3 regions of the Motilimonas sp. 1_MG-2023 genome follow, and region 3 is predicted to be linked to each of the others. Evidence: predicted binding sites of a transcription regulator. Region 3 holds the regulator's gene; each other region holds the start of a gene.
What was found. The regulator NrdR, encoded in region 3, represses ribonucleotide reductase genes. The targets are predictions, from matches to a motif close to AAACACNANATNTNGTGTTT.

Region 1 (5,043 bases), on a different contig from region 3:
TTTTACCTCGCCCAACAGCTCAAATTTCACATCCTGACAATGGAAACTTCCCTGCATAACTCTCTCTCAGCTTTGACTTTTTTATAATTAAGTAACGAACTTAACATAAGCAAAGTTATGAGACAAAACCTACAGGCGGCTGCTAGCGACAAGTTCACCTTCCAACTCAGCCTACTCACTCAAAGTATGAATGATCTGATTACTGCTGCCGCGCCATTTTAAGCTCGGGTCGGCCAGCTCTTGCTCAAACGGGCCGTCTATCAGCACGTCCACCAGCTCCACTACTTTTTGCTGCGCTGGGCTTAAGTTGCTTAAGGTATAGCCCGTCCAGCACCAAATATCTTTGCCTTGGGTACGCGCTTTTACTTGCTGCACCAGATCTAAAATCGCATCAAGGTTATTCGGGTGCAACGGGTCGCCGCCGGAAAGGGACAAGCCACGGCGTTTGATCCTAGGATCGTTAAGATCATTAATGATCGTTTCCACCATGGCTTGCTCAAAAGGCTGCCCAGCATCACAGCGCCAAGTCGCTTGGTTGTAGCAGCCCTTGCAGGCATGCTCGCAACCCGACACAAACAAGGTACAACGGGTACCAGGCCCATTCACAACATCCACGCTGTAATACTTTTGATAATGCATCAGCTTAGCTTAAAGGTGCTTAACGCGACGTTGCACTTCTTCTTGCTTGCCGTCATTAAATGGCCTTGCGTCAGGGCTACCTAAGTAACCACAAACACGGCGCGTCACAGATACCGTTGCGGGGTTATGATTACCGCAAGACGGACAAGTAAAACCTTTACTGGTACAGTCAAATTCGCCATTGAAGCCGCACTCGTAACATTCATCTATCGGTGTATTGGTACCGTAATAAGGCACGCGTTCAAAGGCATAATCCCATACGTCTTCTAACGCTTCTAAATTATGCTGCATGTTCGGGTATTCGCCGTAACAGATAAAACCACCATTGGCGATATCGGGGTAAGCCAACTCAAAATCGAGCTTATCAAATGGGTTAACCTTTTTTTCCACGTCTAAGTGGAAGCTATTGGTGTAATAGCCTTTATCGGTCACGCCTTCAATCACACCAAAGGTTTTGGTGTCTAACTTACAAAAGCGACTGCATAGGTTTTCACTTGGTGTGCTATATAAGCTAAAACCATAGCCTGATTCATTTTTCCATTGATCCGTTGCAGCGCGCAGGGTTCTCACTATATTCAGGGCTTTTTCCCGCAGTACTTCATCATCGTAGACATGAGTGTCGCTGCCGTATAACCCTTGCACTGTCTCATGTAAGCCAATGTAGCCTAATGAAATAGAAGCGCGGCCATGTTTAAAAATCTCACTAATATCATCATCAGGCTTTAACCTCACACCACAAGCTCCTTCCATATAAAGGATCGGTGCCACGCGGGCTTTTACCCCTTCTAAGCGGCTAATGCGCGAGTCTAATGCCGCTTTGGCAATGGCTAGACGCTGGTCTAGAATCTTATAAAAACGACGCTCGCTGCCTTTCGCTTCAATAGCAATGCGTGGCAGGTTTAAGCTAACCACACCTAAGTTATTGCGCCCATCATGGATCATTTCACCATCTTCTTCATAAACACCTAGAAAACTACGGCAACCCATTGGTGTTTTGAACGACCCAGTTACACGCACTATTTGCTCGTAATTTAAGATATCAGGATACATGCGTTTTGAGGCAGACTCTAATGCCAGTTGCTTAATATCGTAATTAGGATCCCCCGCTTGATGGTTCAAGCCGCCTTTAATGGCGAACACTAACTTTGGAAAAATAGCCGTCTTTTTGTTTTTACCTAAGCCAGCAATGCGATTTTTTAAGATAGAAATTTGAATTAAGCGCGCTGCCCAGCTGGTGCCCAAACCAAAACCGAAGGTGACAAACGGCGTTTGGCCATTAGCGGTATGTAAGGTGTTCACTTCATATTCCAATGACTGGAACGCATCGTAACATTCTTTTTCGGTGCGACTACGAGCAAAGCCTTCAGCATCAGGTATTTGCCATTGCTGCGCTAACGCGACGTTTTTCTCATAGCTGGCCTCAACATACGGCGCTAAGACTTCATCAATGCGATTGATAGTAGTGCCACCATAAATATGGCTGGCCACTTGCGCAATAATTTGCGCAGTGACTGCAGTTGCGGTCGCAATAGACTTAGGTGTTTCAATTTCTGCATTACCCATTTTAAAGCCGTGAGTCAGCATGCCTTTTAAGTCGATTAGCATGCAGTTAAACATCGGGAAAAATGGCGCGTAGTCTAAATCGTGATAATGAATTTCACCACTTTGATGCGCTTTGACGATTTCTTTGGGCAACATATGCTGCGTGGCGTAGTGCTTTGCCACAATACCAGCCAATAAATCACGTTGTGTTGGGATTACCTTGCTGTCTTTATTGGCATTTTCATTGAGGATCGATGCATCACTTTGCTCAATCAAGCCGCGGATTTCTGTTGCTAGGCGACCTTTTTTCTCACGTACTGAATCACGATCGTGGCGGTATTCAATGTAATGGCGCGCCACTTCTTTATAGTCACTGGCCATTAACTGGTTTTCAACCGTGTCTTGCAGTTCATGAATGTCCACTTCATAGCGCTGTGCCAATTCTTGCTCGACATTTTCTGCGATGGTTTGAGCATAATGTTCATCGGGCTCTAACACGTTTTCCATGGCGCACAGCACCGCAGCTTTAATACGATTTAGATCAAATGGCACGCGCGCGCCATCGCGCTTTATGACGACAGGTTTCAAGGCGGAAACTCCTAACAAGAGAAGGCCTCACACTAAATGTGGGCAAGATGTATTTAAGAAACACTAGATATTGTGTATTAGGCGTAAAATTGCTGTTTAGCGTGTTGATCTAGATCAACTGAAAAAGAGGATATTTCTGGCTTTTTACTATTTGAGATTAACGTCAAGTTTGACAATTGTTTTTGTTTTTTGTCTTGCATTGATGCCAAGGCTTTTCGCTCTTGGCTTCGCAAAATATCAAGCAAAATTATGCTGATTTAGCGTATTCTTTTTACGCTATAATTTTACCTATTCCTGTTCAGTTTGTTTCCATAAGATATGACAGAACTTTTCATCTTGGTCTTTACTAATAAGCAAACGTGCATAAATATCGGTTAGGGCATCGTCTTCATCCACCAAACCAACAACTACTTCTGCATAATTATCTTCGTCTACTTCAAAACCAACATGCTCATCCCAGTCAAAGCCAACGGCTACTAAATCGGCTGCACCTTGCTCTTCAAATTGTGCCGCCAGTAAGATCATGTCAGCAGGGTCTAAATTGTCACAGGCTAAATCTAAGAAAATTTCGTAGGCGGCATCAATCAGCTCATCTGGCGTTAGTTGGTTTTTGTCTGTCATATTAATCCCCTTCAATAAAGGCGCATTAGACCATGACAAGGATTGCAAAGAAACAAAAATACCACGTCGAAATGGTGGCGAAAAAATTTTTAAAAATAATTTTTTTTACTTGAATTTCTGTCAGACCAGAGCCCACAAGCTTGTCGCGAGAGGGGCAAAAACACTTAGCGTCAGTTTGGCATTTATGGTCAATTTGTTGTCTATTTTATTTGGCTTTCTCGCCTATACTAATCTTAGTTCGTCACACAGGAGGTTATTATGATAGGTAAAATAGCAGCTTATTCACTGGTGGGTCAATCTATACAACACGCTGGAATTATTACGTTTTTCAACCAGAAAACCGATGAAGTGACGATCCGAGATTTTGATGGCAACATCTGGAATGGCTGGGGTTTTCAAATAAAACTCATTCAACCAGAAGAGACCGAAACTGAGCCATCTATAGCAAGCTGAGCTGACGGTGGAGACTCAATGCAGGCAGTGTTATGCTGCGCTATCTGTGTCCATTAATACTGACAAACCATGAACAAAATTATTTATATTGCCGACCCTATGTGCAGCTGGTGCTTTGGTTTTAGCACTCAGCTGCAGCAGTTAAAACAACAGCTACCTCACTATCCATTTGAACTTGTCATGGGCGGTTTGCGCACAGGTGAAGACGCGCAACCACTAGACGCCTCCCTCGCCGAAATGCTTTCTCATCACTGGCAAAAAGTTGAGCAGTTAACAGGACAAAAAATTAACCCTGAAATACTTAATCGGGTTGATCAATTTGTTTACGATACCGAGCCTGCTTGCCGCGCAGTCACTTTATTAGGTGAAGCCAGCCCAGCCCACCAATTTGACTATCTACTTGCGGTACAAACAGCTTTCTATCAAGATAATAAGGACATTACCCAGGCCGAGGTACTGGCAGAGTTAGCTAGCCCTTGGTTAGAGCAAGACTTCTTTTTAGAGTTATTCAATAGCCCCGCCATGATTGAAGCAACACAACAGGACTTTGAACTGTCTCGCCAATGGCAAGTGTTTAGCTACCCGACCTTAGTGTACTCAACCGAGGATAGAATGATTTTACTGGCACAAGGTTATGCCACTGCCGATGCCATTCGCGAAGGTATTGAAAATATTGAGCAAGGCTTAAAGAACGAAAAAGCAGATGACAAAACAGAATAAAATCTGCAAAACAACAAAGGGGCTAACAGCCCCTTTGGTCTTATCACAATAAACGCTATCAGTCTTATTTTGCCTTAAACTGATTACTTAAAAAATCATACTGATAGCCAATTGATGAGAGTTTCTGCTCTAAGCCATCGCGAGGAATATCAAACAACCCGACCAAATCTTCTAAATCTTCACATTCGATGCGTAGCTGTTCATTTACAATGCTAAGTAGAATGTGACTATCCATATTATGAAATCGACTTAAATCCATCACTTTACCTCCTCTTTCTATAGCGCTACTTTGAGTTTAGCTTAAATTAGAAAAAGCGATAAAATAGCCATTGCCTAATCAGTGCCACGTTTTAACATCGCAATCGCAATACCGCCAATCACCAACAAGCTAGAGATGGTCAAGGGTAATGTCCATGATTCATCCAATAACACGATACCAAGTATTGCAGTAATAATGGGCACACTAAGCTGATACAAGCC
Region 2 (5,043 bases), on a different contig from region 3:
CAAATTGCTCACGCACTAGCTCTAGCTCTTCACGAATCACCTCGATTAGACGCTCAGGGCTGTTCAGAATATGTAGCAAGCTTGCAATCAGCTCAAGTAGTGACTTGTATTCATCAAGGATTTTTTCGTGCTCGAGGCCCGTTAACTTATGTAAACGTAAGTCTAGGATTGCTTGAGCCTGTTGCTCGGTTAAGAAATAACCGTCTTCGCGAATACCGTATTGCTCTTCCAACCAATCTGGACGCGCAGCATCAACACCCGCACTTTCTAACATGGCTGCGACATTACCCAGCTCCCAACCACGCGCTTGCAATGCCAATTTGGCTTGAGCAGGTGTAGAAGACTCACGAATCAACTCAATAATCGGGTCGATATTAGCAAGGGCAATGGCAAGACCTTCTAAGATATGCGCACGATCGCGCGCTTTTCTTAGTTCAAATACAGTGCGGCGTGTCACCACTTCACGGCGATGACGAATAAAGCTTTCTAGTGTTTCTTTTAGGTTAAATAACTTAGGTTTGCCATTTTCTAGGGCCACCATGTTAATACCAAAAGACACTTGCATTTGCGTTTGCGCATACAAGTTGTTCAATACCACTTCAGCCACATCACCACGTTTCACTTCGATTAGTACACGAATGATACGGGTGGACTCATCACGAATGGCACTGATACCTTCGATTTTTTTCTCTTTTACCAACTCAGCAATTTTTTCAATCAAGCGCGCTTTGTTCACTTGATAAGGCAGTTCGTGAACAATAATGGTTTCACGCCCTGTTTTAGCATCGGTTTCGATATCGGCGCGGGCACGAATGCGTAATTTACCGCGACCGGTGTTATATGCATCAACAATGCCTTTACGGCCGGCAATGATGCCGTGAGTTGGAAAATCTGGGCCTGGAATATGCTCCATTAACTCAGCAACCGTCAGCTCGCTGTTTTCTATTAGTGCTAAACAACCATTGATCACTTCGGTCAAGTTATGAGGCGGAATATTCGTTGCCATGCCCACCGCAATACCCGACGATCCATTGACTAATAGATTGGGTATTTTGGTCGGCAGAACCGCAGGTATTTCTTCTGTGCCATCATAGTTAGGCACAAAGTCCACGGTTTCTTTATCTAAATCGGCCAGTAACTCATGGGAAATTTTGTCCATGCGAATTTCGGTATAACGCATCGCCGCAGCGGAGTCGCCATCTACCGAGCCAAAGTTACCTTGGCCGTCTACTAGCATATAACGCAATGAGAAGTCTTGCGCCATACGAACAATGGTGTCGTAAACTGCTGTATCACCGTGAGGGTGATATTTACCTATTACATCACCTACCACACGGGCAGACTTTTTATAGGGTTTGTTCCAGTCATTGCCCAGTACACTCATGGCAAATAACACACGTCGATGCACAGGTTTTAAACCATCGCGTACATCAGGAAGTGCACGTCCAACAATGACGCTCATGGCATAGTCGAGATAAGATGTTTTTAACTCATCTTCGATATTTACCGGCGTAATATCTTTTGCAAGATCGCTCATATAAGCCTAAATCCCTAAATCTAATAATTTCGGTCTGATTTGACGAGGGGAGGATTCTAGCACACTTTCGTGTCAGGGACAGAGGGAGGAATGGCACATAACCCGCAACTTTTTTGAAAAAATGGCTTTTTTCAGATCCACTCCCGCATATAATGGCTACAGAATTTTTAGATGAATAAAAAAGCAGCACAAATCATGAATGTAGATGCACAAGAAATAGCAAAATTTGAAGCGATGGCGAGCCGTTGGTGGGATTTAGAAGGCGATTTTAAGCCCCTTCACTTGCTCAACCCTACCCGTCTTGACTATATCAATCGTGGCTGTCAGGGCTTATTTGGTAAAAAAGTGCTCGATGTGGGATGCGGCGGCGGCATTCTTGCCGAAAGCATGGCGCACAAAGGCGCTATCGTCACTGGACTCGACATGGGCACAGAACCATTAGAGGTAGCGCGCCTACATGCATTAGAAACAGGCGCCAAGCTTGATTATATTCAAATGACCGCAGAGCAACACGCTAATGAACGGCCTCATAGCTATGATGTGGTCACTTGTATGGAGATGTTAGAACACGTGCCCGATCCCGCTTCCGTTATTGCAGCCTGCCGACAATTGGTTAAACCTGATGGGGTGGTTTTCTTCTCTACTATTAACCGCACCGCCAAATCTTATCTCATGATGATCATTGGCGCTGAATATGTCTTACGTTGGGTGCCTAAAGGCACACATGAACACCAAAAGTTTATTCGCCCGTCTGAATTTTTAAACTTTACCGATCAAGTCGGCTTACAGTGTACTGATTTGACCGGCGTACACTATCACCCCATATTGAAAAACTTTTATTTGGCGGAAAATGTGGACGTGAATTACATGTTGATGACAAAACCATTAGCCGAATAAATAAAAACATCAATTTTTGATAATGTGCACATTTTTTTACCTCAAATAACGGCTTTCATTAGCCCTACAAATAACGTGTATTTAAGCCAAGCCAAGTGTTATCAGCCTTGCCTGATAACCTCGGCTGTTGGCTTTTTAGGCAACCAGTTAAAATAAAAAATATTTTAACTTTTGCCTAAAAAAACACTTGAAATTTAGTTGGTCTAAACCCGATTGGAGATCAATGGTTAGCTATCACTAACCTTGCTAATTCTTTCACACTTTATCCACAAGTTATGATCAAGTTTCCCCCTTGCAAAATAACGCATACCTCATTATCTTGTAGCTAATCAGAAGCAAAACACTACATATTGTGTTTATACAGATTTAAAGACACCAGAGGGCAATATTAGAACGTCATATTATTGTCGTTCCTGATAGCGCCTTTTGTTGTTTCTGAATCCATGCTCATTCACCTAGTTATTACAAATCTAAAAGGCGTTATGCGATGAATAAAAATCTGTTGGTCACCAAACGTGATGGCAATAAAGAAGCGATTGATTTAGATAAAATACATCGCGTTATCACATGGGCAGCAGAGGGATTAAATAACGTATCTGTATCTCAGGTTGAGTTAAAATCTCACATCCAATTTTACGACGGCATCAAAACCGAGAATATTCACGAAACCATTATCAAGGCAGCAGCTGATTTAATCTCGCCACAAACACCTGATTACCAATATCTGTCTGCGCGCTTAGCCGTGTTTCATCTACGTAAGAAAGCTTACGGCACCTTTGAGCCACCACATTTGTACGACCACGTGGTTAAAATGTGTGAAATGGATAAATACGACCGTCACCTGCTAAATGATTACAGCCAAGCTGAATTCAATGAAATGAATGACTTTGTTGACCACTGGCGTGACATGACCTTCTCTTATGCTGCAGTGAAACAGCTTGAAGGCAAGTATTTAGTTCAAAACCGCGTAACCGGTGAAATATTTGAAAGTGCACAATACTTATACGTATTAGTGGCGGCTTGCTTATTCGCCAACTACGACAAATCTATCCGTATGGATTATGTGCGCCGTTTTTATGATGCTATCTCAACCTTTAAATTGTCACTGCCGACCCCCATCATGTCAGGCGTGCGCACCCCTACTCGCCAGTTCAGCTCATGTGTACTGATTGAAACGGGTGATAGCTTGGACTCAATTAATGCCACAGCCAGTGCCGTGGTGAAATACGTGTCACAGCGTGCGGGCATTGGTATTAACGCGGGCCGCATTCGCGCCTTAGGCAGTGAAATTCGTGGCGGTGAAGCCTTCCATACCGGCTGTATTCCGTTTTACAAATACTTCCAAACTGCGGTTAAATCGTGTTCACAAGGCGGCGTACGTGGCGGTGCTGCCACTGTGTTTTACCCTATTTGGCACTTAGAAGTTGAATCGCTATTAGTATTAAAGAACAACCGTGGCGTGGAAGAAAACCGCGTCCGTCACTTAGATTACGGCGTCCAACTCAGCAAGCTGTTCTACACCCGTTTAATTAAAGGCGGCAATATTAGCCTGTTTAGCCCATCTGATACACCTGGGTTGTACGATGCCTTTTTCGAAGACCAAGACAAGTTTGAAGCTTTGTATCTACAATACGAGCAAGACAGCAATGTGCGGAAAAAAACCATCAAAGCGGTCGATCTATTCGCTCTGCTGATGCAAGAGCGTGCTAGCACAGGTCGGATCTACATTCAAAACGTCGACCACTGTAATACTCACAGCCCATTTGACTCAAAAGTGGCACCCATCCGCCAGAGTAACTTATGTCTGGAAATTGCGTTGCCAACGAAGCCACTGCAACACGTTAACGACGAGAATGGTGAAATAGCCCTATGTACCCTATCTGCCTTTAACTTAGGTGCGCTAGAGAGTTTAGATGAGCTAGAAGAGTTGTCTGATTTGATTGTGCGAGCCCTTGATAGCCTATTAGACTATCAGGACTACCCGATCCCAGCGGCACAAACGAGCAGCTTAAATAGACGTACCTTAGGGGTTGGCGTGATCAACTACGCTTATTACCTAGCAAAAAATGGTGTGTACTACTCAAACGGCAGTGCTAACAACCTAACACACCGCACCTTTGAAGCCATTCAATACTACCTATTGAAAGCATCAAACGGCTTAGCGAAAGAGAAAGGCGCCTGTCCATCATTTAATGAGACAACTTATTCTCAAGGTATCATGCCTATTGATACCTACAAGTCGGATTTGGACAATATCTGCACTGAAAAACTGCATTTAGACTGGGATACGTTACGCGAGGAGATTAAAACTCACGGTCTACGCAACTCAACGTTATCAGCTCTAATGCCATCGGAAACATCGAGCCAAATTTCAAATGCAACCAATGGTATTGAACCTCCGCGTGGTTTTATCAGTATAAAAGCAAGTAAAGACGGTATTTTAAAGCAAGTGGTGCCAGAATATGAGCGCTTAAAAGATAACTACGAGCTACTTTGGAACATTCCAAACAATACCGGTTATCTTGAGCTAGTGGGTATAATGCAAAAATTTGTCGACCAAGCCATTTCAGCTAACACCAACTACGACCCCGCCAAATTTGAAGGTGGCA
Region 3 (5,043 bases):
TTATTAGCAGCTTGGGTGGTTACGATGCATAACATTGCCGATTGCTTTGTGGCGCAAAATCTTTATCAGCAAGCGGCTTGCCAGCTTTATGCTGCGTATGAAGCAATGTTACGTTTAGCACATCACCACAATATTTTTATTAGTAATACCGCCGCGCGTCATGGTCAAAAATGTTACCAACAATGGCTGATGTTGGAGCCATATGTCATGGTCAAACAACATCATGACCCAGCAATATCATCACTACTGATGGGACAAGTTACACTTCATTAACCTCGCTTAATTTAAGGATTCATAATGGCGTATTTATTACCCGAGCTTGGCTATTCGTATGATGCATTGGAGCCCCATATTGATGCGCGAACTATGGAAATTCATCATACTTTGCATCACCATACTTATGTAAATAATATTAATGCGGCCTTAGCAGACACTGCGTTGGCTGATAAAACCATTGAGGAGGTGTTGTCTCAGTATGAGCAATTGCCACAGGCGCTTAAGCCTGTCGTGCGTGATCACGGCGGTGGTCATGCTAACCACTCCCTGTTTTGGCAAGTGATGTCACCACAAGGTGGTGGTGAACCTGACGGGGAGTTAGCACAAGCAATGGTCGCTGATTTAGGCGGGTTTGATGCTTTCAAAGAGGCTTTTACTCAAGCTGCACTGAAACGCTTTGGCAGTGGTTGGGCATGGCTTTGCGTGACGTCAACGGGACAGTTGTTGGTGGAAAGCTCTCCAAACCAAGATAGCCCACTGATGTGGGGCAATCAGCCTATTTTAGCGTTAGATGTTTGGGAGCATGCGTATTACCTTAAGTATCAAAACCGCCGTCCTGAATATATTAATGCTTTTTATAACGTGGTTGATTGGCCACAGGTTAATCAGCGGTACCTTGCTGCGCGATATACCCACGTTACCTGAAGATACTTGTCCAACGAAAATTTGTGGGCGGTTAGGCAGGGCGCTGATTTGAGGTGTAGTTATTCTAGGTTGAAAATCAGCAACCAAGTTAACAGTCTACAAAATTAGCTATTTGTAAGCTGTTCCTTATGTTCATTTTTTGTTAAAAAGCCTCGCAAGAGACTCAGCCCGACTTCGTTTTTTGCCTCAAACTAAACAGAATGAGAGGCTCTGAATCCTGCATATTGAGGTAGCTTGGGTATAGGTCATAAAGCCCCTTGGGGTGCTTTTTGTTTTAAGCATCACACCACCTTAAAAGTCACTTTCTTTCTGAGTTGTACCTACATAAATTCTCATCGTGAGCACTCTATTAATTCAATTCATTTTTTTGATGAGATTTATTCAACATTTGGGGCTGGGAAATGTGAGCCAGTGCAGGTAAAATACGCAGCTTCAAAACTGAACAAAGTTGTAAACATCGTTGTCAACTCAGTTGTAATTTGCATTTAGTCAGGAGATACGGATGCTTAAGCGTGATATGAACATAGCCGATTATGATCCAGAGTTATGGGAATCCATGACCAATGAAGTGGTTCGTCAAGAAGAACACATTGAATTAATCGCGTCAGAAAACTATACCAGCCCACGTGTAATGGAAGCGCAAGGCAGCCAACTGACTAACAAATACGCTGAAGGTTACCCTTACAAGCGTTACTACGGTGGTTGTGAATATGTTGATATCGCTGAACAATTAGCGATTGACCGTGCTAAAGAGCTGTTTGGTGCTGATTACGCTAACGTGCAGCCGCACGCAGGCTCTCAAGCAAACGCTGCTGTTTACCAAGCGCTGCTTAACCCAGGCGACACTATTTTAGGCATGAGCCTAGCACACGGTGGTCACTTGACTCACGGTGCATCAGTAAGCTCTTCAGGTAAAATCTACAACGCTGTTCAATACGGCATTGACCCTGTAACGGGCAAACTAGATTACGACGAAATCGAGCGCCTAGCGGTTGAGCATAAGCCAAAAATGGTTGTTGCTGGTTTCTCTGCATACTCAGGCATTGTTGATTGGCAACGTTTTCGCGATATCGCAGACAAAGTAGGTGCTTACCTATTTGTTGATATGGCACACGTAGCAGGTCTAGTGGCGGCGGGTCTTTACCCTAACCCAGTGCAAATTGCTGACGTAACCACAACCACAACGCATAAAACATTAGCGGGTCCACGTGGTGGTCTTATCCTTGCTAAAGCTAACGAAGAAATTGAGAAGAAACTAAACTCAGCAGTATTCCCTGGCGGTCAAGGTGGTCCTTTAATGCACGTTATCGCGGCAAAAGCGGTTGCATTTAAAGAAGCGATGGAGCCAGAATTTAAAGCTTACCAGCAAGGCGTTCTAGACAACGCTAAAGCCATGGTTGAAGTATTTAAAGCACGTGGTTTTAAAATTGTTTCTGACGGCACTGACAACCACTTATTCCTTGTTGACCTAATCGACAAAGAATACACAGGTAAAGATGCGGATGCAGCCCTAGGCCGCGCGAACATCACTGTAAACAAAAACTCAGTACCAAACGATCCTCGCTCACCGTTCGTGACTTCTGGTCTACGTATTGGTACACCAGCACTAACACGTCGTGGCGTTAAAGTTGACGACGCGAAAGCATTAGCGGGTTGGATGTGTGACGTACTAGACAACATCAATGACGAGTCGGTTATTGAAGCGGTTAAAGGTAAAGTGGTTGCGCTTTGTAAAGCGAACCCTGTTTACGCTTAATTAATCCAAGATTAGTTTCGCATTATGACTGCAATAGAGGCTGCCCCAAGGGCAGCCTTTTTTTTTATGCAGTAAGTGGTAAACTGAACGCCTGTTTGCTTACTGATTATTAGGGATTTTTGATGCATTGCCCTTTTTGTGGTGTTCAAGACACCAAAGTGATTGATTCCCGCTTGGTGTCTGATGGTCATCAGGTTCGTCGTCGTCGCGAATGTAATCAGTGTAAAGAGCGCTTTACTACCTTTGAATCAGCCGAGTTGGTGATGCCAAGGATCATTAAATCCGATGGCAGCCGCGAGCCGTTTAACGAAGATAAGTTAATGGGTGGCGTGCATCGCGCATTAGAAAAACGTCCCGTTTCTACCGAAGCTGTCGATAAAGCAGTGAATCAAATAATGTCGCAATTACGCGCGACAGGTGAGCGAGAAGTGCCATCAAAAATGCTTGGTGAGCTAGTCATGGAAGCGTTGAAAAATTTAGATAAAGTGGCTTATGTACGCTTTGCTTCTGTGTATCGCTCATTTAAAGACGTGAAAGAATTTGGTGAAGAAATCGCCAAGCTGGAAAAATAACACCTTGTCTGACACTTCTAACCAGACCTTAGAGCGCCGTTTAATGGCGCAAGCCATTGAGCTTGCAGCGACGGGCATTTATACCACAGCTCCTGCGGCTAACTTTGCCGGGGTGTTTACCTTCGCTGGTAACGTGGTCGCAAGCAGCGCCCGAAAAACCTCAATAGAGCCCTGTGCTATTTGCCAGCAAGCACAAGCTTTGCTGCGCTCTGAACAAGATTGCGATACGGTTTATTTAACCTCTGAGCCCAGTCATGAACTAGCACAAATCCTAGTGACGTTAGGCATTAAACAGTTGCAGCTGGCTTGTTTACTTGAGCCTGAGCAAACTGAATGGCGCAACGTATGTGAACAAGGCAATATTGCCGTTGCAATCGGCCTACTTGAATCAGAAGCAAAGGCGCTTAATCATGATTTATGGTTTCGCCGCCAACACGGGCGCCCCTTTGTAAGGCTAAAATTAGCCGCTAGCTTAGATGGTCGCACTGCGTTAAAAAATGGTCAAAGTAAATGGATAACCAGCAGTGAAGCGCGTGCTGATGTGCAGCTGTTTCGCGCCAAAAGCGATGTGATTTTATCGGGCTCAGGCACTGTGGTTGCAGATAATCCCTCATTGAATGTGCGTTGGTCAGAGCTTACCCCACTGCATTCGATAATTAGTCAAGATCAGCTGCGCCAGCCTGCGCGGGTGGTCATTGATAATCGCCAGCAGCTTGATCAGCACTATCAACTATTTGGCTTGCCGGGGGATACTTTTCTGGTGGCCAGTAGCGAGCATAAAAATACCCAAGCCAAGACCCTTGTGATTGCAGAGCAAAATGGCCATGTTTGTTTATCACAATTGATGCTAAAGCTAGCCAAGCTATCATTTAACAGTGTTTGGGTCGAAGCTGGGCAAACATTAGCGGGCGCGCTATTGGCTGAAAATCTGGTTGATGAGTTTATTTTGTATCAAGCGCCGAAACTAATGGGCTCGAGTAGCCGAGGTTTAGTAGACTTACCCGAATATACGCAAATGAGCCAAGTACCAGAGTTAAGCCTTAAGCAAGTTGATTTAATTGGTCCAGACTTAAGATTAATTTGCGTACCCAAACAATAACGAATAGGTGTCGCTACAAGCGGCAATCATTGAAAGACAGGTGAAACATGTTTACTGGAATCGTGGCGGCAGTGGGAAGCATAAGTAAAATTAAACCCACAGGTAAAGACATTAGTTTAACGGTCAATACTGGCAAGCTGGATTTATCAGACGTGCAATTGGGTGACAGTATCGCCACGAATGGTGTGTGTTTAACGGTCACCGACCTTGGGGCAAATAGCTTTAGTGCTGATTTAAGTGTGGAAACCCTTAAATTAAGTAGCTTTGCCCATGCCAAAGTAGGCAGCTTGGTGAACCTAGAAAAAGCCATGATGCCGCAATCTCGTTTTGGTGGCCATATTGTTAGCGGCCATGTTGATGGCGTGGCAACAGTTATTTCTCGGCATGACTTAGGCCGTGCCACAGAGTTTTGGTTAAGCTGTCCACCTGAGTTGGCTAAATATATTGCCCACAAAGGCTCCATTACCGTTGATGGCATTAGCTTAACGGTAAATGAGGTTAATGGTTGTGAGTTTAAGTTGACTATCGTGCCTCACACCAGCGGTGAAACTACTATTACCCATTTTAAAGCGGGCACTCAAGTGAACCTTGAAGTTGACTTAATTGCACGTTATTTAGAGCGTTTATTATTAGGCGATAAAGCCGCAGAAAAGGCACCGTCAGGTGTTACCATGAGTTTGTTAGCAGAGTCAGGT

Region 1: a site for NrdR is predicted at 2,828-2,847, ahead of nrdD (anaerobic ribonucleoside-triphosphate reductase). Genes of this name have one in related genera too.
Region 2: a site for NrdR is predicted at 2,773-2,792, ahead of nrdA (class 1a ribonucleoside-diphosphate reductase subunit alpha). Genes of this name have one in related genera too.

What each region holds. Positions count from the first base shown of each region.
Region 1 covers NZ_JAUOPX010000002.1:85,647-90,689, forward strand. The annotation lists gene nrdG (anaerobic ribonucleoside-triphosphate reductase-activating protein) at 172-639, opposite strand; gene nrdD (anaerobic ribonucleoside-triphosphate reductase) at 649-2,769, opposite strand; gene Q4519_RS01500 (HI1450 family dsDNA-mimic protein) at 3,058-3,390, opposite strand; gene Q4519_RS01505 (hypothetical protein) at 3,649-3,843, shown strand; gene Q4519_RS01510 (DsbA family protein) at 3,913-4,563, shown strand; gene Q4519_RS01515 (DUF4250 domain-containing protein) at 4,628-4,822, opposite strand; gene Q4519_RS01520 (DMT family transporter) at 4,897-5,043, opposite strand, start outside.
Region 2 covers NZ_JAUOPX010000004.1:71,354-76,396, forward strand. The annotation lists gene gyrA (DNA topoisomerase (ATP-hydrolyzing) subunit A) at 1-1,537, opposite strand, end outside; gene ubiG (bifunctional 2-polyprenyl-6-hydroxyphenol methylase/3-demethylubiquinol 3-O-methyltransferase UbiG) at 1,733-2,434, shown strand; gene nrdA (class 1a ribonucleoside-diphosphate reductase subunit alpha) at 2,922-5,043, shown strand, end outside.
Region 3 covers NZ_JAUOPX010000011.1:65,071-70,113, forward strand. The annotation lists gene Q4519_RS07955 (hypothetical protein) at 1-273, shown strand, start outside; gene Q4519_RS07960 (superoxide dismutase) at 298-921, shown strand; gene glyA (serine hydroxymethyltransferase) at 1,424-2,677, shown strand; gene nrdR (transcriptional regulator NrdR) at 2,800-3,249, shown strand; gene ribD (bifunctional diaminohydroxyphosphoribosylaminopyrimidine deaminase/5-amino-6-(5-phosphoribosylamino)uracil reductase RibD) at 3,221-4,348, shown strand; gene Q4519_RS07980 (riboflavin synthase) at 4,396-5,043, shown strand, end outside.